DNA from 3 places in the Kitasatospora cystarginea genome. Region 3 is predicted to be linked to each of the others. Evidence: riboswitches for the same ligand, from Rfam matches in the RefSeq annotation. Region 3 holds a riboswitch; each other region holds the start of a gene.
The links. Region 3 has a riboswitch for cyclic di-AMP ahead of ABD369_RS08975 (transglycosylase family protein). Riboswitches for the same ligand answer to the same signal wherever they lie in the genome.
Positions count from the first base shown of each region.

Region 1: it holds a riboswitch for cyclic di-AMP, as region 3 does, so the genes downstream of both, ABD369_RS23205 (M23 family metallopeptidase) here and ABD369_RS08975 (transglycosylase family protein) in region 3, are expected to answer to the same signal.
Region 2: it holds a riboswitch for cyclic di-AMP, as region 3 does, so the genes downstream of both, ABD369_RS00530 (C40 family peptidase) here and ABD369_RS08975 (transglycosylase family protein) in region 3, are expected to answer to the same signal.

Region 1 is NZ_BAAATR010000022.1:41,733-44,999, forward strand. Features, by position in the region: gene ABD369_RS23200 (DUF6348 family protein) at 1-555, opposite strand, end outside; cyclic di-AMP (ydaO/yuaA leader) riboswitch at 964-1,119, shown strand; partial or broken gene ABD369_RS23205 (M23 family metallopeptidase) at 1,224-1,652, shown strand; tRNA gene ABD369_RS23210 (tRNA-Gly) at 1,788-1,861, opposite strand; tRNA gene ABD369_RS23215 (tRNA-Pro) at 2,037-2,110, shown strand; gene tig (trigger factor) at 2,511-3,267, shown strand, end outside.
Region 2 is NZ_BAAATR010000001.1:117,101-120,367, forward strand. Features, by position in the region: gene ABD369_RS00525 (C40 family peptidase) at 1-871, opposite strand, end outside; gene ABD369_RS00530 (C40 family peptidase) at 1,064-2,119, opposite strand; cyclic di-AMP (ydaO/yuaA leader) riboswitch at 2,181-2,343, opposite strand; gene ABD369_RS00535 (C40 family peptidase) at 2,648-3,267, opposite strand, start outside.
Region 3 is NZ_BAAATR010000006.1:12,873-16,139, reverse strand. Features, by position in the region: gene ABD369_RS08980 (hypothetical protein) at 1-184, opposite strand, end outside; gene ABD369_RS08975 (transglycosylase family protein) at 433-1,563, opposite strand; cyclic di-AMP (ydaO/yuaA leader) riboswitch at 1,569-1,741, opposite strand; gene ABD369_RS08970 (sirohydrochlorin chelatase) at 2,264-3,181, opposite strand.

The DNA.
Region 1 (3,267 bases), on a different contig from region 3:
CACCCGGACCTCGGCGATGTCGTCGCCGGACCGCCCGCCGAGGAAGAGCTTCACTCCGGTCAGCCGCCCGGCGGTGAGCTCGGGCCGGAGCGCCTCGGCGATGGCGGTCAGCGGCTGGTGGTCGGCCAGCCAGTCGGCCAGGCGCTCGTTGCCGAAGCCGAAGACGGCCGCCGGGCCCTGGATGGCGTGCCAGTCGGCCAGTTCGGCGGGCTGGTAGTGGTCGCCGTGCTCGCCCCGGTGCTCCAGCAGCTCCACCACGGTGGAGGCGGTGGTGGTGGCCCACATCTTCACGGCGTTGTCGAGCTTCTCCTCCTCGGTCTTGCCGAGTCCCGCCGCGCAGTCCCAGACCACGGGGGCGTCCGCACGCCCGAGGTCGAGGACGAAGCCGAGGTCCACATGGCCGCTGCCGCCGTCGCCGGGGTGCTCGCGGACGGCCACCGCCGTGGTCCCCGGGCCGCGGACCACCTCGTCGTCCACCGTGAACTCCACGCCGAACTGCGCCATTTCGCGGACCACGCTGCGCTGGATGACGGCCATACGGTCCTGCGGGCGCACGGGCTGGCTCCTAGCTCGAATAGATGATCGTTAAGGCGGATGCGAGCGAGGGTATCGGCCTCGGGCCCCGGCGGGAAACGGACCGTCAGTTACGCCGCGTGCGGATGGGGTGACGCAGCTCACCGGAGATTCCTCCGTTCATGCCGGAGGGTACTCGGTTCGCCGCAGAGCGTGCGATTCATAACGTTCTGTACGGATTCGTCCCGCCGGCCGTGACCGTCCTGACTGCGCAGGGCAGTCCGCCCCGGCCGGAGAGTGACTTCGAGTCCGCGCGTCTTTATGTGTTTCTTATGCCCGGATGGGACGAGCTTGCTCCGTGTACGTCGGATCGGCTTTTCTTCAGCCAGCCCGGTCACCGTCCGGGTCGGTCCGCCGGGTGGAACGCCGAGTCCTGCCGCCGCCCGGAGGCCGCACTTCACGCAGTGCACGGCAGGAGCGGGGGAACCACAGGCAGGTCGCCGCGCCCGAAGATCCGGGCCGGCTAGGGGTGAAGCCGCTTCCAGGCGGCCGGGCTGCTCCCGGTCCGAACCCGACAGCTCACCCCGCAGGCGTCGGAGAGGACTCCCCCCATGTCCGCGCAGGACGCCCGCTGTTCCCGGCTGCCCCGATTCGCCCGCCGCGCGCTCGTCGTCGCCGCGGCCGGCACCGCCGTGGCGCTGCCCGCCACCACGGTCGCCGCCCAGGCGGCCCCGGCCTACACCGCCCCGGTGGCCAACCCCCGCCTCGGCACCCCGTACCACGCGGCCGGGTCCGCGTGGGCCAGCGGCTACCACACCGGCGTGGACTTCCTGGTCTCCACCGGCACCCCGGTGAAGGCGGTCACCAGCGGCACCGTGGTCACCACCGGCTGGGGCGGCTCGTACGGAAACCAGGTCGTCATCAGGCACACCGACGGCCGGTACTCCGAGTACGCCCACCTCTCGGTGATCACCGTCCGGGTCGGCCAGTCCGTGGGCGCCGGCCAGCAGATCGGCCGCTCCGGCGCCACCGGCAACGTCACCGGTCCGCACCTGCACTTCGAGGTCCGCACCGGCCCGGCCTACGGCTCCGACATCAACCCGGTGGGCTACCTGGTCAGCCACGGCGTCCGGCTCTGACGCGCCTTCGGTCCGCTCCCTCCCCGGCCCTGGCCGGGGACCGGACCGGTCGTCGCAGGGACATCGCGGCGGCATCCCGAAAACGACTTCGGCCCCGGGCTGACGGTGGAACCGTCGGCCCGGGGCCGAAGTGTCTGGAGCGGGTGACGAGAATCGAACTCGCGTGACCAGTTTGGAAGACTGGGGCTCTACCATTGAGCTACACCCGCATACCGCATGTGAGCATGCGGCGCCCCCGGAGACTTGTCGGTCACGAGGACGGGGTCAGCCTACCTGGTTCGGTCGGTTGCTTGCACACTGCTTCCGGTTCCGGGCATGTCCGGCGGGCTCTCGATATAGCAGCGAGCGCGGCCCGACCGACGTGTACGCTTCCTCTCGGCACCACGGGGTGTGGCGCAGTTTGGTAGCGCGTCCGCTTTGGGAGCGGAAGGTCGTCGGTTCGAATCCGGTCACCCCGACAGTGCGGCAGGGTCTCGTCAGCGGACGGGGCCCTGTTGGCTTTTCCGACGGCCACTCAGTCGAAGCCGCCGTCGTCGACTTCGAGTTGACGGCATGTCGGGCCCGGGGCCGTCTTGCGCGCCGCCGAATCGTGCGCCGCCGAGGCGGCGCCCGATCGGGCGGCGGCGCGCTGATCGCGGGCGGGCCTGGCGTCCGCCTTTCGTGGTACCGGTAGGATGGGCCGCTGGCCGGTAGTCCCTGTGCATACGCCCAGGTCGACCGCCTGAGGGCGAGGAGTCACGCTCACCGTCCACCATGTACGGGAGATGCAGCCCCAACCGCCCATCGCCCGTCTCGCCCGCGCCGGATGAGCCGGACGGGCGGAGACAACCTGACCGCAAGCCCTTAGGAGACCCAACCGTGAAGAGCGCCGTCGAGACTCTGAACCCGACCCGGGTTCGACTCACCGTCGAGGTGCCCTTCGAGGAGCTCAAGCCCAGCCTCGACGCGGCGTACAAGAAGATCAACCAGCAGGTCACGGTTCCGGGCTTCCGTAAGGGCAAGATCCCGGCCCGCGTCATCGACCAGCGCTTCGGCCGCGCCGCCGTGCTGGAGGAGGCTGTCAACGACGCCCTGCCGCGCTTCTACACGCAGGCCGTCGACGAGGGCAAGATCGAGGTCCTCGGCCAGCCCGAGATCACCGACATCGAGGGTGTCGAGCGGATCGCCGACGGCGGCGATCTGAAGTTCACCGCCGAGGTCGACATCCGCCCGGAGATCACCCTGCCGGACTTCTCCACCATCGAGGTCGAGGTCGACCCGATCGTGGTCGAGGACGCCGACGTCGAGAAGTCCCTGGAGCAGCTGCGCGAGCGCTTCTCCTCGGTCAAGGACGTCGAGCGCGCCGCCGCCGAGGGCGACGTCGTGATCGTCGACCTGGAGGCCAAGGTCGACGGTGAGGTTCCGGAGGACGGCACCGCCTCGGACGTCAGCTACGAGATCGGCTCCGGCCGCCTGCTGGACGGCATCGACGAGGCCGTCGTGGGCCTGTCCGCCGGTGAGTCCAAGACCTTCGCCACCGAGCTCAAGGGCGGCACCCAGGCCGGCAAGAGCTCCGACGTCACCGTCACCGTGAAGACCGTTCAGGAGAAGGAGCTCCCGGCGCTGGACGACGAGT
Region 2 (3,267 bases), on a different contig from region 3:
CCTGCGAGGTGCGCGGCAGGGTCACTCCGGCCTGCCGCCAGCTCCAGTACATCAGACCCGAGCAGTCGAAGGCATACGGGCCCGCCGATCCGTACACGTAGGGCGAGCCGATCCGGGAGGTGGCGGCGGCCAGCGCGGCGGCGGCACGGTCGGAGGGGGCGGGCAGGTCGCCGAGGTCGAGCCGGTCGGTGCCGCGGGTGGCGCGCTGCTCCGCCTCCTTGGCGTCCTCCAGGGCCATCCCGGCCCGCTCCGCCGCTCCGAGGGTGTTGAGCAGCCGCTGGGCCTGGTCGAGCCGCTGCTGGATCTGCTGCTTGCTCTCCGCCAGGGTACGGCGGGCCTCCTCCAGCTCGGCGAGCTTGGCGCTGGTCTCGGCACGGCGCTGGTCGAGCCTGAGCTGCCGGTCGATCACCTGCCGGACGGTGGCGCTCTGCCGCTCGGCGGCCTGGTTGAGGCTGCGGGCCCGGGCGAGGTACCCGGCGGGATCGGTGTCCAGCATCAGTGCGACGGCCGGGTCGATGCCGCCGGCCCGGTACTGGGCGGCGGCCACCGCATTGAGATCGCCGCGAAGCCGGTTCAGCTCGTCCTGCGCGGCGGCGACCTGGCCCTGCAGGCCGTCGGCCTCGCTCTGCAGACGCTTCTGGTACTCCTGGGCGGCGTTGAACCGCTCCGCCGCCCGGTCGGCCTCCTCGTACAGCTGGTCGACCTGAGCCCTGACCTCCTGCTTGGACGGCGGCTCCCCCGGTGCGCCCGGGGCCGCCTGGGCCGGCCCGCCGAGCGTCATGCCGAGTGCAGTGGTGGCCGCTGCCGTGAGCGCCAGGGCGCGGGCCAGCCGCTGCGTGCCCTGCAGGGGGGAACGGCGGTGCATCGACATCGGGGCGGCTGCTCCATTCGTCCTCGGCTAACGTCCGGGGGCAGACGTTAGCGAGTCCGGAGGATCTAGTCCAAACCCTTGCAACACCGAATATTTGACCACTAATCGGACATTAGCTCGACGAGTCCGGGAACGCCGCAGGCCCGGCCCCTCGGAGACGGGGCCGGGCCTGCGGACGGAACCGCGAAGAGGTCAGACGCGGATGATGGCCGCGATCGGCAGAACGGTGGCCGGCATGTACTTGACGTTCTCGCCGGTACGCGGGGCGTGGACGACCTGGCCGTCGCCCGCGTACATGCCGACGTGGTGCATGTCGTTGTAGAAGATGACCAGGTCACCGGGCTGGGCCCTGGAGATGTCGGTGCCGATGTTGGTGCCGGCCGACGCCTGCTCCTGCGAGGTGCGCGGGATCGAGACGCCAGCCTGCGCGTAGGACCACTCCATCAGACCCGAGCAGTCGAAGGAGCTCGGACCCTCGGCACCCCACTGGTAGGGCTTGCCGATCTGGCTCTCGGCATAGGCGAGCGCGCGGGCGGCGTACGAGCCCGACGCCGGCACGTGGACCGTGCCGCCACCGCCACCGCCACCGCCGGTGCTGGTGCCACCGCCACCGCTGCCGCCGAGGTCGGTGCGGTTCTGGTCACGGGAGGCGCGGGCGGCGGCGTCCGCGGCGGCCTGGGCCTGAGCCAGCTGCTCGCGCTGCTGCTGGGTCAGCGAGTCGAGCAGCTCCCGGGCCTTCGCCAGCTTCGCCTGGACGTCGTCCTTCTGGGCCTTGAGGTCCTGGGTGGTGGCGTCCAGCTCGCCCAGTTTCTGCTGGGCCTCGGCCTTCTGCTGGTCCAGCTTCTCCTGGTCGGCCTTGAGCAGCTTCAGCGCGTCGGCCTGGGAGGCGCCGAGCTGGTTGAGCGAGTCGGCCTGGCTGAGGAAGGAGTCCGGGCTGCTGGAGAGCATCAGCTGCACGGTCGGGGATATACCGCCGTTGCGGTACTGCTCGGCGGCGACGGCGCCGAGCTCGCCCTGAACGGTGCTCACCTGCTGCTGCTGGCGCGCCACCTGGTCCTGCAGGTCGTTGACCTGCTTCTGCAGTTCCTGCTGCTTCTCGTTGGCCGCGTCGTACTTCTCGCTGGCGACCTCGGCCTGGTCGTTGAGCTGATCGACCTGGGTCTTGACTTCATCCAGGGTCGGCTTCGGGTCGGCGTGCGCACCGACCTGGGAGGAGATGGCCACCGCGGTCGCGGCTGTCGCCGTCATGATCGACACGCGGACACGGCTTGCGGGCTTGGGGCGACGATGGGACGCCACGAAGGCGGACTCCTTCTTCCTACGTCCGCCTACCGGGTGAGCTGACGGGTTCGGGCTGGAAGACATGCCCTACGACGCCTCACCGGCCCGCGTCCCCGACGGCCGGCCGGCCTGGCGCCGATTCACCCCGAGGAACGTGGTTCCCCGGCTCCGATCCGCAGCAACCCCAACAGGGGCTTCCCCGTGGGCAGTTGAACTGCCCCTACTGCCTCTCGGACTCGGCGGTAACCACCGCCGCCACCCTGGCTGGGTGATCGACTGTGCGGTGGTTCAGGTCCTGACCCTAGTAACGAAACCGTGATCCGTTCAAATCCTTGTCAGAAAAAATTCTGAGTCAATGCCAAGTTCATTTGTGAACCGACCGTGCGTGACAGCTCGGATACCGACGGCTGACAGCCTTTCACGAAAACGGCCCGCCGAAGCGCCCTGCGTCGCAGGACGAATTCGGCGGGCCGGGAAGCCGGACTCGCGGTGGCGTCAGACCCGGCGGATGGTGACGATCGCCATCGCGTCCGCCTTCATCGTCCGCACCACGTCACCGGTGTGCGGGGCGTGCACCACCATGCCGTTGCCGATGTACATCCCGACATGGCCCCCGCCTTCGTAGATGACCAGGTCACCCGGCTGCGCCTGGGCCAGCGAGGGCACCCGGGCACCGACCCCCATCTGCTCCTCCGAGGTACGCGGCAGCGAGACACCCGCCCGTGCGTACGACCACTGCATCAGACCCGAGCAGTCGAAGGTGCTCGGCCCCGCCGAGCCCCACTGGTAGTCATGCCCGCGCATGCTCAGCGCCGCGGACACCGCGACACCGGCGTAGCCGCCCGCGCTCGGCAGGTCGCCGAGGTCGGCCCGGGCGTCGCCGCGCGAGGCGCGGTCGGCCGCCTCGACGGCGGCCCGCTCCTGCGCGGTGAGCGAGTTCAGCAGGCTCTTGGCCTCCTGCAGCTTCTGCTGCACCTGGGCCTTGGCGTCGTTCAGCTCCTGGGTGTTGCGGTCCAGCTCGGCGAGGACGGCGGCCGCCTCCTGCTTCTGCTGGTCCAGCCGGGCCTGCTGCGCCTTCAGCGCCTTCAGGATGTCGGCCTCGGTCTGGTTGATCT
Region 3 (3,267 bases):
CGGGCCGTCCCTGGCCGACCCGGTGCGCGTCGGCGGCGTCGCCGGTACGGGCCTCGGTACGGCGGCCGGTGGCCAGGTAGTCGCGGACGATCAACTCAACCGCGTCCTGCGGACTCCTGGTGCCGGACAGCAGCATCGCCTCGATCGCCAGATCGCTGTCGAGACTGACGGTGACCTTCGTCATGGCGTTCCCCTTCCTGTGGCTGCAGGCGCAACCGACGTTAGAGGGTGGGGAACCGAGCCACCAGCCCGCGCGGCACACGGGTTCTCCGAGCATCTGATGCGGTGCCCGCCCGGCGGCGCGGGGAACCACGAGCGGGCGGGGGACCGTGCGACCGAGCCGCCCCGTGCACTCGGGATCCGGTGAGGCCGCTGTCCCCGGCGCCGACCAGAGCACCGGGGACAGCGGCCTCACGCGGAGAGCCGGGACCGTCAGACGCGGCCGGCGAAGTCCGGGGCGTAGTTCGCGATGGTCTCGACCTTCACGCCCGCCTTCGGGTTGGCGGCCTCGACGTACTTGCCGTCACCGATGTAGATGGCGACGTGGTAGACACCCGAGTTGCTGCCGTTGTTGGACCAGAACAGCAGGTCGCCCGGCTGCAGCTTGTCCAGCGACACCTTGGTGGTGACGTCGGCCTGGTCGGCGGCGACGCGCGGCAGCGAGATGCCGGCCTGGCGGTAGGCGGCCTGGGTCAGACCGGAGCAGTCCCAGCCGCCGTCGCTGCTGCCGCCGTAGACGTAGGCCTGGCCGACCTTGGAGAGCGCGAAGTTGACCGCGGCGGCCTTGCTGCCGGTCGCGGTCGCGGCCGGAGCCGGGGTGGCGGGCTTGGCCGGAGCCGGCGCCGGAGCCGGGGTGCTGGAGCTGCTCGGCTTGGCGGCCGGCTTCTGGGTGTCCTGCTTCGGAGCGGCGGCCGAGGTGCTGCCGAGCGCCAGTTGCTGGCCGGGGAAGATCATGTCCGGACCCTGGGGCAGCACCGACTTGTTGAGGTCGTACAGCTTCTGCCAGCCGCCATCGACATTGTTCTTGGTCGCGATGGACGACAGCCAGTCGCCCGCCACCACGGTGTACTTGGCGCCGCTCGCGGCCTGCGGGGCGGCGGCCGGGGCGCTCTTCGGCGTGGCGGCCGGAGCCGGGGTAGCCGGGGCGGCGGGAGCCGGGGCAGCGGCTGGCGCGGAGGTGTCGACCTGGGCAGGAGCGCTGTCCTTGGTCAGACCGGCCTTGACCGAGCAGACCGGCCAGGCGCCGGGGCCCTGCGAGGCGAGGACCTTCTCGGCGATGGCGATCTGCTGCGCCTTGGTCGCCAGGTTGGCCTGCGGGGCGTACTGGGTGCCACCGAAGGCGGCCCAGGTGGAGGCGGTGAACTGCAGGCCACCGTAGAAGCCGTTGCCGGTGTTGATGCTCCAGTTGCCGCCACTCTCGCACTGGGCGACCTTGTCCCAGGTGGAGACGGAAGCGGCGGAGGCACCGGAGGCAGCGAGGGCGGGGATCGACAGGCCGAGACCGACCACACCCGTGGCGGCGATCAGACGGCGAGCACGCTTGTTGGCGTTGATGGGCAGCATGAAGGTGCGTTCCTCTCCCACGCCTGCGAGGTGAGCTGTCGGATTCGGGCTGGAGTTGCCCGGCCGTGCTGCGCACGGCTTCACCCCTAGCCCGGAACCGGCCGAATACTGGCCGGCTCTCGGGCGACTTACCTGGTTCCCCCGCCCCTGCCGTCGGTGCGTTCTGCGGTGCCAGCTGCTCCGGCGGCAGGACTCGGCGTTCCGGAAGAGCTGGGTCCGTGTGTCAACGAACGGAGAGCACGTTAAGCAGACTTAAGTTGAATCCGCAAACACCTGTGAGTTCCCTCACAGGCCATTCGCGGATTCCTCAAGATCGAATGCACGCCGGCATTTCCAGGGAATCCGATGGGGCTCTTTCAGGTATGCGGCCCGAGTGGGAATCTGCCTTCCTTTCAGGTGATGCCGCGGCATTTTCGGGGGGTCGGGGCGACCAGTTGTGAAGGTTTTGAAAAGCCATGATGGGGAGTGGGGTCCGGGTCAATGCGGCCCACTGGAGAGGGTGATGGCAAATGTCCGAATTGCGAGTCGATGCGGCAAATGTCGCGCGGGGGTTTGCCAATTCGCCATCCGACTCCGGCCGCACGGCTCCAGGGGTCCGCACCCCGCTCGACCTGGGCCGAGCGGGGCCGCGGACCCCTGGGGATCCCGGAAACGCCGAGAGGCCCCTCGCGGGGGCCTCTCGTACGGTCTTGTCGGGTGCTCAGTCGGCGGGCTGCTCCGCGACGACGGCCGGGGCCTCGCCCGGGCCCGGGATGTTGAGTGCGGCCAGGTAGGTGGACGCGATCAGCTGACCGACGGTCGGGTAGGCGCCGAGCGGGGCCGCGCTCGGGCAGCCGGTCTCCTCGGCTGCCGCGGCCAGCAGCTCGGGATCGGCCTCGGGGCCGATCACCAGCGGGGCCAGTGCCGGCCGCTGGGATCCGGTGGCCTTCAGGTGCTCGACCGCGGCGGCGACCGAACCCGGCACGTCCAGGGCGGCGGCCACCACGGGTACCGCGAGCCGGGCGGCCAGCAGTACGCCGGTGATCCCGGCCGCCGCGGCGGACTCCTCGCCGCCGACGGTGGTCAGGACCACGCCGTCCGCCGCAGTGGTGATGGCGAACAGGCGCGCCCGGTCGGCGCGGGCCAGGCCGGCCTCGGAGAGCCGTACGTGCACCGCCTCGGCCAGCAGCGGGTGCGGGCCGAGCACATCGGTGACGGTCGCCCCGGTCTCGCCGGCGAGCTTGTGCAGGGAGGTCAGGAAGCCGTGCGGGCCGGCCAGCAGCGGAATCACGACCGGCGTGGGCATGCCCGCCTCGGTGGCCTGGGCGAGTACCTCGGCCACGGTCGGGGCGGCCTGGCCGTCTCCGTCCGCGACGTCCTCCGCCGTGTTGGCGTCGGCCTGTTCGCCGGCCAGGTAGCCGGCCGCGGTCTCGATGCCGGGCTGCTCGCCGCGCACGATGGACAGCAGTTCCTCGACGATCGGGCTCGCCTCGGGCCCGGCCGCAGCGGGGACGGCAAGCACCAGTGCCGGGGAACCGGCCGGGATCTCGGGGCGCTCGGGACGGCGGTGGCGCCCCCGCGCACGGGAGCCTGGAGTGCGGACGGGCAGTGGCGCGCCCGGGATGGCTGCGGTGCTCATGGCGGAGATCGTAGGACATTCGGCAGGCGGGACTGCATCCGGATCCCCAGAGTGGGCGCCTAACCCGCGCAAAATCTGGACAATTG